2 regions of the Paenarthrobacter sp. NPDC057355 genome follow, and region 1 is predicted to be linked to the other one. Evidence: riboswitches for the same ligand, from Rfam matches in the RefSeq annotation. Region 1 holds a riboswitch; the other holds the start of a gene.

Region 1 (4,950 bases):
GTCATTCCATGGGTGTGCAGTTCGCTATTGAGGCCGCCCTGCACCGTCCGGCGAATGCACGGCACGTTGTGCTGATGGGCCCCGTTGTCGACTCCAGGCACAAGAACGTCATGCGCCAGTCGATTGCCTTGACCCTGGACGGGATACTCCGCGAAAGCCCCTCCTCCAACTGGATCGTATTCACCGACTACCTCCGCTGCGGGCCGCGCTGGTACTTCACCGAGCTGCCCGTGATGATGAAGTACCCAACGGAGGAACGGCTCTCCCGGATACAGGCTCCGGTCCTGATTCTCCGCGGAAGCCGCGACCAGGTTGCCGGACCCGAGTGGTCGCTCCGGCTTTCGCGGGCCGTGGCGCAGGGGCGGTTGGTAGAGATTCCCGGGGTGGGACACGTAGCCCAGCACATGCGGCCCAAGGCAGTGGCGGACGCCATCCGCAGCTTCGTCAACGCCACAACGCAGCACCGCTGAGGACTGTCCCGGCCGCCTCTTGTTGGGTGCAGCCGGATCACGCTAGGCTGGCGGGGCAAGCGGATTAGTAAGTTTACTTACAAACTGGTTCACCTTACTGACGAAAGGGTTCACCATGACCAGCTATGACCCGGAAGACGATCCCCGGACCTTCGGCGTGAGCGGCGCAACCGGACCCATCGACACCACCGCGGACGCGGACAGCATCCACGAGGACCCCGACATGCGCCAGGACGAGGACGACGATCCCGCGGCCTCAGCCAACCCGGATCCCTTGGACGGAAACATCACGGGTCTCGAGCCCGGTGGAGGCGTACCCCCGGGCGAAACCCCGCCCGCGGAAGGCAGCATGAGCAGCGACCAAGGGCACGAGGAGTAGTACCGGCACCTACGGGAGGCTCAGTATCTCCCCCAGGTCGTATTCCACAGGCTCCTCCAGCTGCGAGTAAGTGCAGCTTTCCGGGGTCCGGTCCGGCCGCCACCGACGGAATTGCGTCGTGTGGCGGAACCGGTCGCCCTCCATGTAGTCGTATGCCACCTCGATCACCAACTCAGGGCGGAGCGGAACAAAGGAGAAGTCCTTACCTGCACTCCACCGGCTCTGGGCGCCGGGCATCCTGGATCCGCCGGCTTCCTGGTTGGCCCACTCACCCCAGGGATGGTCGGCAAACTCCACCTGATAGGGCTCAAGCTCAGCCACCAACGCCTCCCGCTTTGCCATGGGGAATGACGCCACGACGCCGACGTGATGAAGCCGGCCTGAGTCGTCGTAGAGCCCCAGCAGCATCGACCCCACAACTTTCGCGGTCTTATGCCAGCGGAATCCTGCCACCACGCAGTCGGCTGTCCGCTCATGCTTGGTCTTGAACATCACCCGCTTGTTCGGCTGGTAGATGCCGTCGAGCGGTTTGGACAGCACGCCGTCGAGTCCTGCTCCTTCAAGCTGCACGAACCATTCCTTGGCCCGCTCAAGGTCCGTCACGGCGGGCGTCACGTACACGGGCGGCTTGGCGTCGGCGAGGGCTTTCTCCAAGGCCGCCCGCCGCTCGGCGAAGGGCCGGCCGGTCAGGTCCTCGTCGCCAAGGGCAAGGAGATCGAACGCCACAAGGGACGCCGGCGTCTTCTCGGCGAGCATCCGAACCCGGCTGTCCGCGGGGTGGATCCTCTGCTGCAGCACCTCGAACTCAAGCCTGTTGCCCTGGATCAGGATGATCTCGCCGTCCACCACGCACTTGTCCGGAAGGTTCTTCTTCAGCGCTTCAACGAGCTCCGGGAAGTAGCGCGTCATGGGCTTTTCGTTGCGGCTGCCCAGGATGATCTCGTCGCCGTCCTTGAAAACGATGGTCCGGAACCCATCCCATTTGGGCTCGTAATGGCCAACGTCGGGGATGTTCGGGACGGACTTGGCGAGCATGGGCGAGACGGGCGGCATCACTGGTAGGTCCATAGCTCATGTCTACCGGCCAGTACGTGCCCAAGGCTAGTGTTGGCGGATGGACATCTTGGTCGTGTTGCCGGCAGTGCTAGGCGTTCCCCGCCCCGGCGCCAGCCCCGAAGCCTAAGCGGTAGAACCCTCTCGAAGCGCGCGGACGTTCCGCCCGTTACATTAATGTGACTTTACTTTCCGGCTCCTGTACGGTCGTAGGGCGACCCGAATCTCCGCTGGGCCGCTTCTGGATTGACGCCGGGCTCTGCCGCAATCCAGGATCCGCCAGACCCGCGGCAGAGACGGGGGACCCACAGTTTCCCGGGCTTGTTTCTCCACGAGCCCTTGGGGTGAAGCCGCAACGCGCGGCCGGACGGCCTCGTCCGAACCCGACAGCTAACCTCGCAGGCGTTGAGAGGCACAACCATGTCCCCAACCATGGATAACGCGCGCCGCGCGCAATTGGACCGCGAGCGCACCAAGCCAACCGGACGCCGTCGGGCCCAACCCAGCGGACAGGCCACCGGAACAGAAAGCACGACGCCGGAACCCGCCACCACGGCGGTTCCCACAGCCGAGGCACCAGCCGCACCAGTACTTGTCACGCGCGCTGCCGCCAGGGCCGCTGAGCGGGAACTGGCAGCCCGTGCCGTCATTGAGCCAGCCGAACCCCCGGCAAGGAAATCCGAGCTCCAGGAACCGGCGACCGCGGCAATTCCCGTGGTCGAAGCCGCCCGGGCCGCAGCTCCTGAGTCCACCACGCCGGGTCCGCCGACGTCCGCCATCCCGATCGTCCGGCAGGAAGACGTTGCCCGGCCCGATGACACTTCAAGTCCGTCAGACAGGCCCCGGTCCGCGGATAGAGTGTCCGCGGATACTGTGCAGTCCGCCCTCCCGCAGCAGGACGCTCCGGCCACTAAGAACGCCCAGGACGCTCCCGAACCGGCCGAACCAGCAACAGCGGCCATTCCCGTGGTGACTGCCGCGGCATCAGCCAAGACCCCAGCTCCTCGTACCGCTGCAAGCCTGGGCGCTGCGTCGGCGTTCGGCCGCGAACCGCAGGCGGTTCTGCGGAAAGCTGCGTCGGTGAAGCACATGAGCACGCGCATGGCGGTTGTCGCCGGTGCGCTGGGTCTGGCACTGACGGCGGGGTCCGTTGGCCAGGCACTGCACCTGCCGTTCTTCGGGCAGGAATCCCCTACCCAGGAGGCTGGCGGCAGCAACGCAGACCGCCAATCGGGCTCCGCCGCACCGGCACCACGGACGTCATACACCACGGCTTCCTCACCGTCGTCATCGGGTTCAGCCTCGTCCGAAGCCGGCCAGCCGGCAACGGTTCCGGAGGCACCTGCGGCGGTCTCGCCGTCGTCGGTCCCTTCACCCCAGGTTTCCTTGGCCGCTCCGGTCTGGGTACCTTCGGCGGCAGCCCCGGCTGCTGCACCGCCCATGACCTCGACGCCTGCGCCCGGAACGGCTCCGGCCCAGCCCGCGCCGGCTCCCAGCGACGTACCGTCGGACACGATCACCACACCTCCGGCCACGCCGACACCCACCACAACTCCGACGCCGACCACCACTCCAACTCCGACACCTACGCCCACACCGACGGAGACCTCCAAGCCACGGCCCACCGGCAACCCGAACACGCCGAAGCCGCAGGCGTCCACCTTGGAATCACTCCTTGGCGCTGCCCGGGATGTGCTGCAGTGAGCATCCGTTTGCCCCGCACCACAGTCCACACGGGATGGCACGGCCGGTACTGCAGCAGCAGCCGCACGTCCACTTTCCGACGCCGGAGGGGCCGCTGGAGTTGCCAGCGGTTGAAGCGCTCCTGAACCAACACTGAGGCAGGCATCCACTCCGGGTGCCTGCCTCATACGTTTGATGGCCCGTAACTAAAAGGGCCTCAGATCCTCGGCCTCCCAGCCCAGCGCCGCGCCTTGAGGGCTGCGTGGAGCTCGAGCCGGATGGCACCATTGAGCGGATCAGCACCGATGAGCTGGCGGATCCGGCCCAGCCTGTTGTAGATGCTGCTCCTGTGGAGGTGAAGTTTGGCGGCGACGTCCTGGACCGAGCCGTCATTGTCGTACAGCAATTCCAGGACGGGGAGCAGTTCGCCGTTCCGGTCCTGGTCTTCGAGCGTACGGAAGTGTACGGATCCTGTGTCATCCCAGCCGCCGGGAGCCTGCAAGCGATCGAACAATTGGTAGACCCCCACGGACCGGCTGTCCACCAACTCCCCCAGCTGCAGGTCCACCGCGGCGGCCTGCGCAGCAACCTTGGATTGCCGGTACGCCCCCGCGAGCTGCCTGATTACTTGGAACGGTTCGCTGATCCCCAGGATGACACGGTCCACGGTCCGGCCGGCACGCTTGGCGAGCTCCAGCTGGTAGTGGACCAGGACCTGCGCGTGGTCTGCCCGGCCACCGGATTCCCGGAACAGCACCACGGAATGGGTTTCCGTACCCGCGCTGAACAGGGCGGCGTTGACGCCGATGGTCGACTGCAGCGCGGCGGAGCGGTGCGTCAGGGTTGCGGCAATGGGGTCGACGTCGGACCGGGCACCGTCCGCGTCCAGGATGGTCACCAGTTGCCACGGACCGCGGCCTTGGATTTCCTTCCAGCCCGCTACTGCGGCGACGGCGTTCGACTCGCCGCCGCACGCCGAGAGGAACTCCTGCTCACGCCTTCGCCGGAACTCGGACTCGGCAGTGTTGGAGTCCAGGAGCAGGCCCGCCAACAGATCAAGCTCGTCTCGCACACCGGGCAATTGGGCGAGGATCGCCGTCGCGCTTAGCTCTTCAAGGTCCTGCTGCACCCACAGGTACCCCACACGGAAACCGCGGACCAAGAGCGGCACGCAGACCCGGCCCAGCATCCCCAGTTCGTCGTTGGCTGGGACCACTACGGGGCGCACCGCGGTGGCGATGCCGTGCGAGAGCTGCCAGGCGCTGACATCCCCCGGAACGCGCTTGCTCAGGAGGAAATTCACGCGGACGCGGTCGGCGTGGGATTGGTTGGAGCTGTAGGCCAGGAGGACGCCGTCGAGGTCCT
Region 2 (4,950 bases), on a different contig from region 1:
GCCAGTGTGTGGTCGCTCTTGGCGTTATTGCATTTCAAGCACGCCGCAACCAGGTTTTCCCAGGAATCCGCGCCGCCCCTGGATTTGGGGTGGACGTGGTCTATGGTGTGGGCTGTTTTCCCGCAATAGGCGCAACGATGGCCATCGCGGCGAAGAACTCCGCGACGGCTCACGGCAGTGATCCTGTTGTACTTGGGACGGATGTAGCGGTTCAGGAGGATCACGGAGGGGCGTCCGAGAATCTCCTGTGGCCCGACGACAGGCTCGTCGCCTTCGGCCACAACGCTAGCTTTCCCAGTGAGCACAAGGACCAGCGCCCGGCGGAAGGTAATAACCGCCAGCGGTTCATATCCAGCATTCAGAACGAGTGTGCGCATGCACGTACCTCTTCACGGCCGCACCCGTCAGGGGCACGAGGGCCGGCTGCCCTCTGCATGTACGGGCTGTGGATCGACAACACAAGGGTAAGCACTTATATGCCGTATCAACGAATTTATTTGTCGATCCGCTCACAGTGTCTGCAAAAATTCATGCGCGGTTAAAGCAGAACACCCCGCCGGCAATTGCCTGCGGGGTGTTCCTGGGAGTCTGTGGCTAGCCGTTGACGCGGATGAATACCGGTCCGGAGCCGACGTTGACGCTGAACAGTGCCGTGGTGGATCCGTTCCATCCACCGTGGACTGCCATGCCGTTGCCAACGTAAACAGCGATGTGTGCCTGTCCGGCCAGACCGCCGTTGGCGTAGTAGGCGAGGTCGCCGGGTTGCGCTTCCGCTGCGCTGACGGTACGGCCCAGGGAGAGGTAGCCGGCGGGCCAGTCGTGGAAGTGGATGCCAACAGCAGCGAGCGAGTTGGTGACCAGCATGGTGCAATCCTGCGTGACGCCGAGCTGGGCGTAGGCGGCAGCGGCAATGGCTGCGCCAAGCCCGCTGGAGGCTGCCGGAGCGGCAGGTGCCGGGGTTGCGGCGTTGACTGCAACTGTGGCGTTGGTAGCCGGAGCCGTGGCGGTCTTGGGCGCCTTGGCCTCAACCTTCGCGGGAGCTTCCTCCACCACGGGAGCCGGAGCTTCCACCGTGGTGACAACAGGGCGCTCATAAGAGATGGCGACCGTGGAGTCCGCGGCGATCGTAGCCTGGGCAACCGACTGGACATCGAGGGCGGTGGTCGCCGTGGACTCGCGGTCCACGCTCGATTCAGCAGCGTTGGCAGCGATACCGCTGGTCAGGACCAAACCTGAAGCTGCGGCGATGACTGCTGCCTGACGGCCGACGCCACCGGCGTTGACGCTTACGGCCTTGGCGATCACGGCAAGCGAGCTGGTCTTGGGGGCCTCAGCGCGGTGCCGTGCAACTTTGTTTGCACTGGTCATTGTTTTTCTCTTTCGTATCCGCAGGCAGTTGGGGTACCTGCGGGTAGCGGGCCGACCGGCAGGGGTACGCCAGCCAACCCCGAATCGGGTTTTAGCGGAGGGTAAAGAACGAGGACGTGCCCGTGGAGGCCACGGAATGCAGCAGGGTGCCCTGGCCGGGGTTCAAAGCGCTGATCATCATGCCGTTGCCGACGTAGATGCCCACGTGGGCTCCGCCGTTCTGCATGACAAGGTCACCAGGCTGGGGGGTGCTGGTGGCCTTCATGGCCGTCCAGGCGTTCACGCGGGGGATGCTGATGCCGGCCTGCGCGTAGACCCACTGGGTGAAGCCGGAGCAGTCCCAGCCGGCGGGGGTGGTACCGCCCCACACGTAGGGGGAGCCGATTCCGGTGTAGGCGATGGCGGCAAGCCCTGATGCAGCCGCGCTTGCAGCAGAATCCTTGGTTTCGAAGGACTTGGCGGTGACGGCCGTGGCGTCATCGGCGGTGCGCTCGGTCACCTGGGCTGCCCGCTGGACGACCTTGGGAGCTTCCTTGGTTGCCACGACCGGGCTCTCGAAGGAAACGGTGGCTGTGGGCTCTGCCGTGACCACCGCGGTGGCAGCCAGCTGCTGGGCGCTGGAAACTTCCGATGTGGTGACATCGGTGTCAGCGGCGTTGGCCGGCAGTCCGACGGTGAGGACGAGGCCTGAGGCTGCTGCCAGAACGGCGGCCTGGCGGCCCATGGTACCGGCGTTGGATGAAACAGCCTTCGAAAGGGTGTTCAACGGGTTCGAACGAACCGTTTCAGCGCGGTGGCGCGCAGGGGTAGTGCGTGATGACACGTAGGTAGCCTCTCCCAATGCCTGCGAGGTGAGCTGTCGGATTCGGATGGGAGTCATCCGGCCGCGTTGCTTCCTGGGAAGCTTTGCGACTTAACCCCAAGGCCTTCAATCGAAGACCAAAAGTGGTTCCCCCGCCCCTGCCAGACGATTTTTGCGAACGGACCTCGAGTGGTGGCAGAGCTAGGCAATCCACTCAAGTGCACCGGCCCCCTAAAAAGCCGATGCGCTCTGAAGGTTATAACAATTGAAAGCGAATGTCACATTCAGGTCACGAGACGTGTCATCAATGCGAGAGAGGACCATCAGGTGGCTTAGAGCCAGCCCATGGGGTCGACGACTTCGCCGTTGACCTGGACCTCGAAGTGGAGGTGGCAGCCGGTGGAAGCGCCCGTTGTGCCGCTGAGGGCTACGGTGTCGCCACGGTTGACCGTCTGGCCCACCTGCACGCTGAACGAAGACAGATGGTTGTACGTGGTCTCCAGGCCGTTGCCGTGGTCCACTACGACGCGATTGCCTCCGCCATACTCGTGCCATCCCGCAAAGGTCACTTTGCCCGCAGCCGCCGCATGCACGGCCGTACCGCACTGGGCCACGAAGTCCTGGCCGCGGTGGAAGTCGCCGGCTCCGCCGGTCAGGGGGCTGACCCGGTAACCGAAGGGCGAAGCCGTGGCCAGGGAGTCAAGGGGGCTGCCAAGGGTGCCCGCGGAAGAGGCGCGCTGGATGCTGCCGACAGACTGGGCGCTGAGCAGTTGCTTCAGCTTTCCGTCGGGGTCCGCCGCGGTGGCAACGGCCGCACGGCTGAAGTCGATTTTGGCTGATGCTGCCGCGGAAACCTCAGGTTGGCTGCCCACGGGGCCGCCAACTGCGAGAGCCGACTCGGTCTGGCCTGATTCCGAAGTAGCCAATACGGGGCTGGTAGCCGGCAGGCCGACAGTCAGGGCAAGTCCGGTGGCGGCAAGCGCGACTCCGGCCTTCTGCCCGACGCCACTGGCTGCGGCGAAGTCGGCAACCTGGCGCAACGGGCTCTTACGGCGGCGCACCTGGCGGTCGGTGTCGCGGGGCCGGATCTCCGATACGACGCGGGCTGGCCGCAGCTCAGTAGCGGGGCCGGACGCACGACGGCGGCCCCTGACGTTCTGCGATGTCAAACTCTGTTCCTCTCTCAAAAGCCTGCGAAGTTAGCTGTCGGATTCGGGTCAGAGAGTTCAAAGACCCGGTCCGCACGAAGCACTCATGGCACGCAGGTATCCCAAAGGGGACTTGCGTTAGTGGGTACTTCTGCTGCGGACTTCACCCCAAGGCTGCTTCTCTAGACAGCCGCTTGTGGTTCCCCCGCCTCTGCCAGTGGTGGTGGTTCACCCAATCCGCTGGCAGAGCTCGGCTCCGGATCAGGTAACGCTTTGGTATCAGCGCTAGTAGATAACTATAGGGGATTAAGCCCCTTGGTAATAAATTCGTTATCAACGGAAAACGCGCCTGCAGCGATGGGCCCTTATCACTCTTTCCCAAAAAGTGCAGGTCACACGCTCGCGGGCCGCCCAAAAGTGAGGTTTGTCACCAGGCGTTCGGCCTTGGAAAGCGACCGGTCAGTTCAGTGACACGAAGACGTGCGCGGCAACTTCCGGAGGAAGTTCCAGTGCGCCCTCAATGCCGGGCACCCGGACGGAGATGTACTCGCCAACCCGTTCAAGGGAAACAGGGGCCCCGGGACGGATGCCGCCTTCGTCCAATTGGGTCAGCAGCTCGGGCTCAACCTGGATGGGTTCCGCCAGCCGGGTGATGACCACCCGGGAATCCGAAGCGTAGCCGTCCATGGCCTGGAGGAGGTTGACATCGATCCGGGGGAACTGCTGACCGGTGAGACCACCGAGCGCCTCGAGTCCGGGAATCGGATTGCCGTAGGGAGACTCCGTGGGGTGTTCAAGGAGTTCGTAGAGGCGGCGTTCGACGCGCTCGCTCATCACATGCTCCCAGCGGCACGCTTCATCGTGCACGTAGGCCCAGTCGAGACCGATGACGTCTGCCAGGAGACGCTCGGCCAAACGGTGTTTGCGCATGACTTCAGTGGCGCGCTTGCGTCCAACCTCGGTCAGTTCAAGGTGGCGGTCGTTTGAGACGATCACCAGGCCATCGCGCTCCATCCGTCCGATGGTCTGGGAGACCGTGGGGCCGGAGTGCCGCAGGCGTTCGGCAATGCGGGCCCTGAGCGCCACAATGTTCTCTTCTTCAAGCTCCAAAATGGTCCGAAGATACATCTCAGTGGTATCGATCAGATCCGTCATCCAGCTCAGCTCTCCTCGAACGCAGTTTTGTTGCGTAATCTCCACCGTACCGCGTCCCATGCCAGGGCAGGCGGTGCCACCGCCACCCTATGAACGCCAGCTCCCAGCTTAGCTTATTTGGAATTACTCCGGATAATTTTGCCCGCATCCTGGTCGCATTCCAGTCGCATTCCAGTCGCATCCGGTTGGTCCTCGTTCCACGTGGCGGACTATAACGACCGCAGGTTCCCGCACGCGCGCCTCGTCAGGCAGAATTGGGGAGTCGAAGGGGCAGTTGATGCCACCTGCCACCTCCCATCTTTGACCGATACACATTGGAGCCACCGTGAGCGACAACAGCATCACCATTCCCGCCGACCTGCTGCCCAAGGACGGCCGCTTCGGCGCCGGGCCGTCAAAGGTCCGCCCGGAGCAAGTCGAGGCCTTGTCCGCTGCTTCCAGGACCATCCTTGGCACCTCCCACCGCCAGGCCCCGGT

The links. A riboswitch is a leader RNA that binds a small molecule or an ion and turns the genes downstream of it on or off. The one in region 1 is predicted to bind cyclic di-AMP.
Region 2: another riboswitch for cyclic di-AMP. It lies ahead of ACFUOZ_RS07020 (C40 family peptidase); the one in region 1 lies ahead of ACFUOZ_RS17055 (hypothetical protein).

Annotation. Positions count from the first base shown of each region.
Region 1 covers NZ_JBHVAL010000017.1:79,133-84,082, reverse strand. Annotated here, with positions in the region: gene ACFUOZ_RS17070 (alpha/beta fold hydrolase) at 1-470, shown strand, start outside; gene ACFUOZ_RS17065 (DUF6480 family protein) at 586-849, shown strand; gene ACFUOZ_RS17060 (ATP-dependent DNA ligase) at 859-1,917, opposite strand; cyclic di-AMP (ydaO/yuaA leader) riboswitch at 2,170-2,319, shown strand; gene ACFUOZ_RS17055 (hypothetical protein) at 2,323-3,606, shown strand; gene ACFUOZ_RS17050 (PucR family transcriptional regulator) at 3,803-4,950, opposite strand, start outside.
Region 2 covers NZ_JBHVAL010000004.1:72,164-77,113, reverse strand. Annotated here, with positions in the region: gene ACFUOZ_RS07030 (HNH endonuclease) at 1-377, opposite strand, end outside; gene ACFUOZ_RS07025 (NlpC/P60 family protein) at 595-1,368, opposite strand; gene ACFUOZ_RS07020 (C40 family peptidase) at 1,460-2,191, opposite strand; cyclic di-AMP (ydaO/yuaA leader) riboswitch at 2,196-2,378, opposite strand; gene ACFUOZ_RS07015 (M23 family metallopeptidase) at 2,503-3,339, opposite strand; cyclic di-AMP (ydaO/yuaA leader) riboswitch at 3,344-3,584, opposite strand; gene ACFUOZ_RS07010 (metal-dependent transcriptional regulator) at 3,778-4,473, opposite strand; gene serC (phosphoserine transaminase) at 4,799-4,950, shown strand, end outside.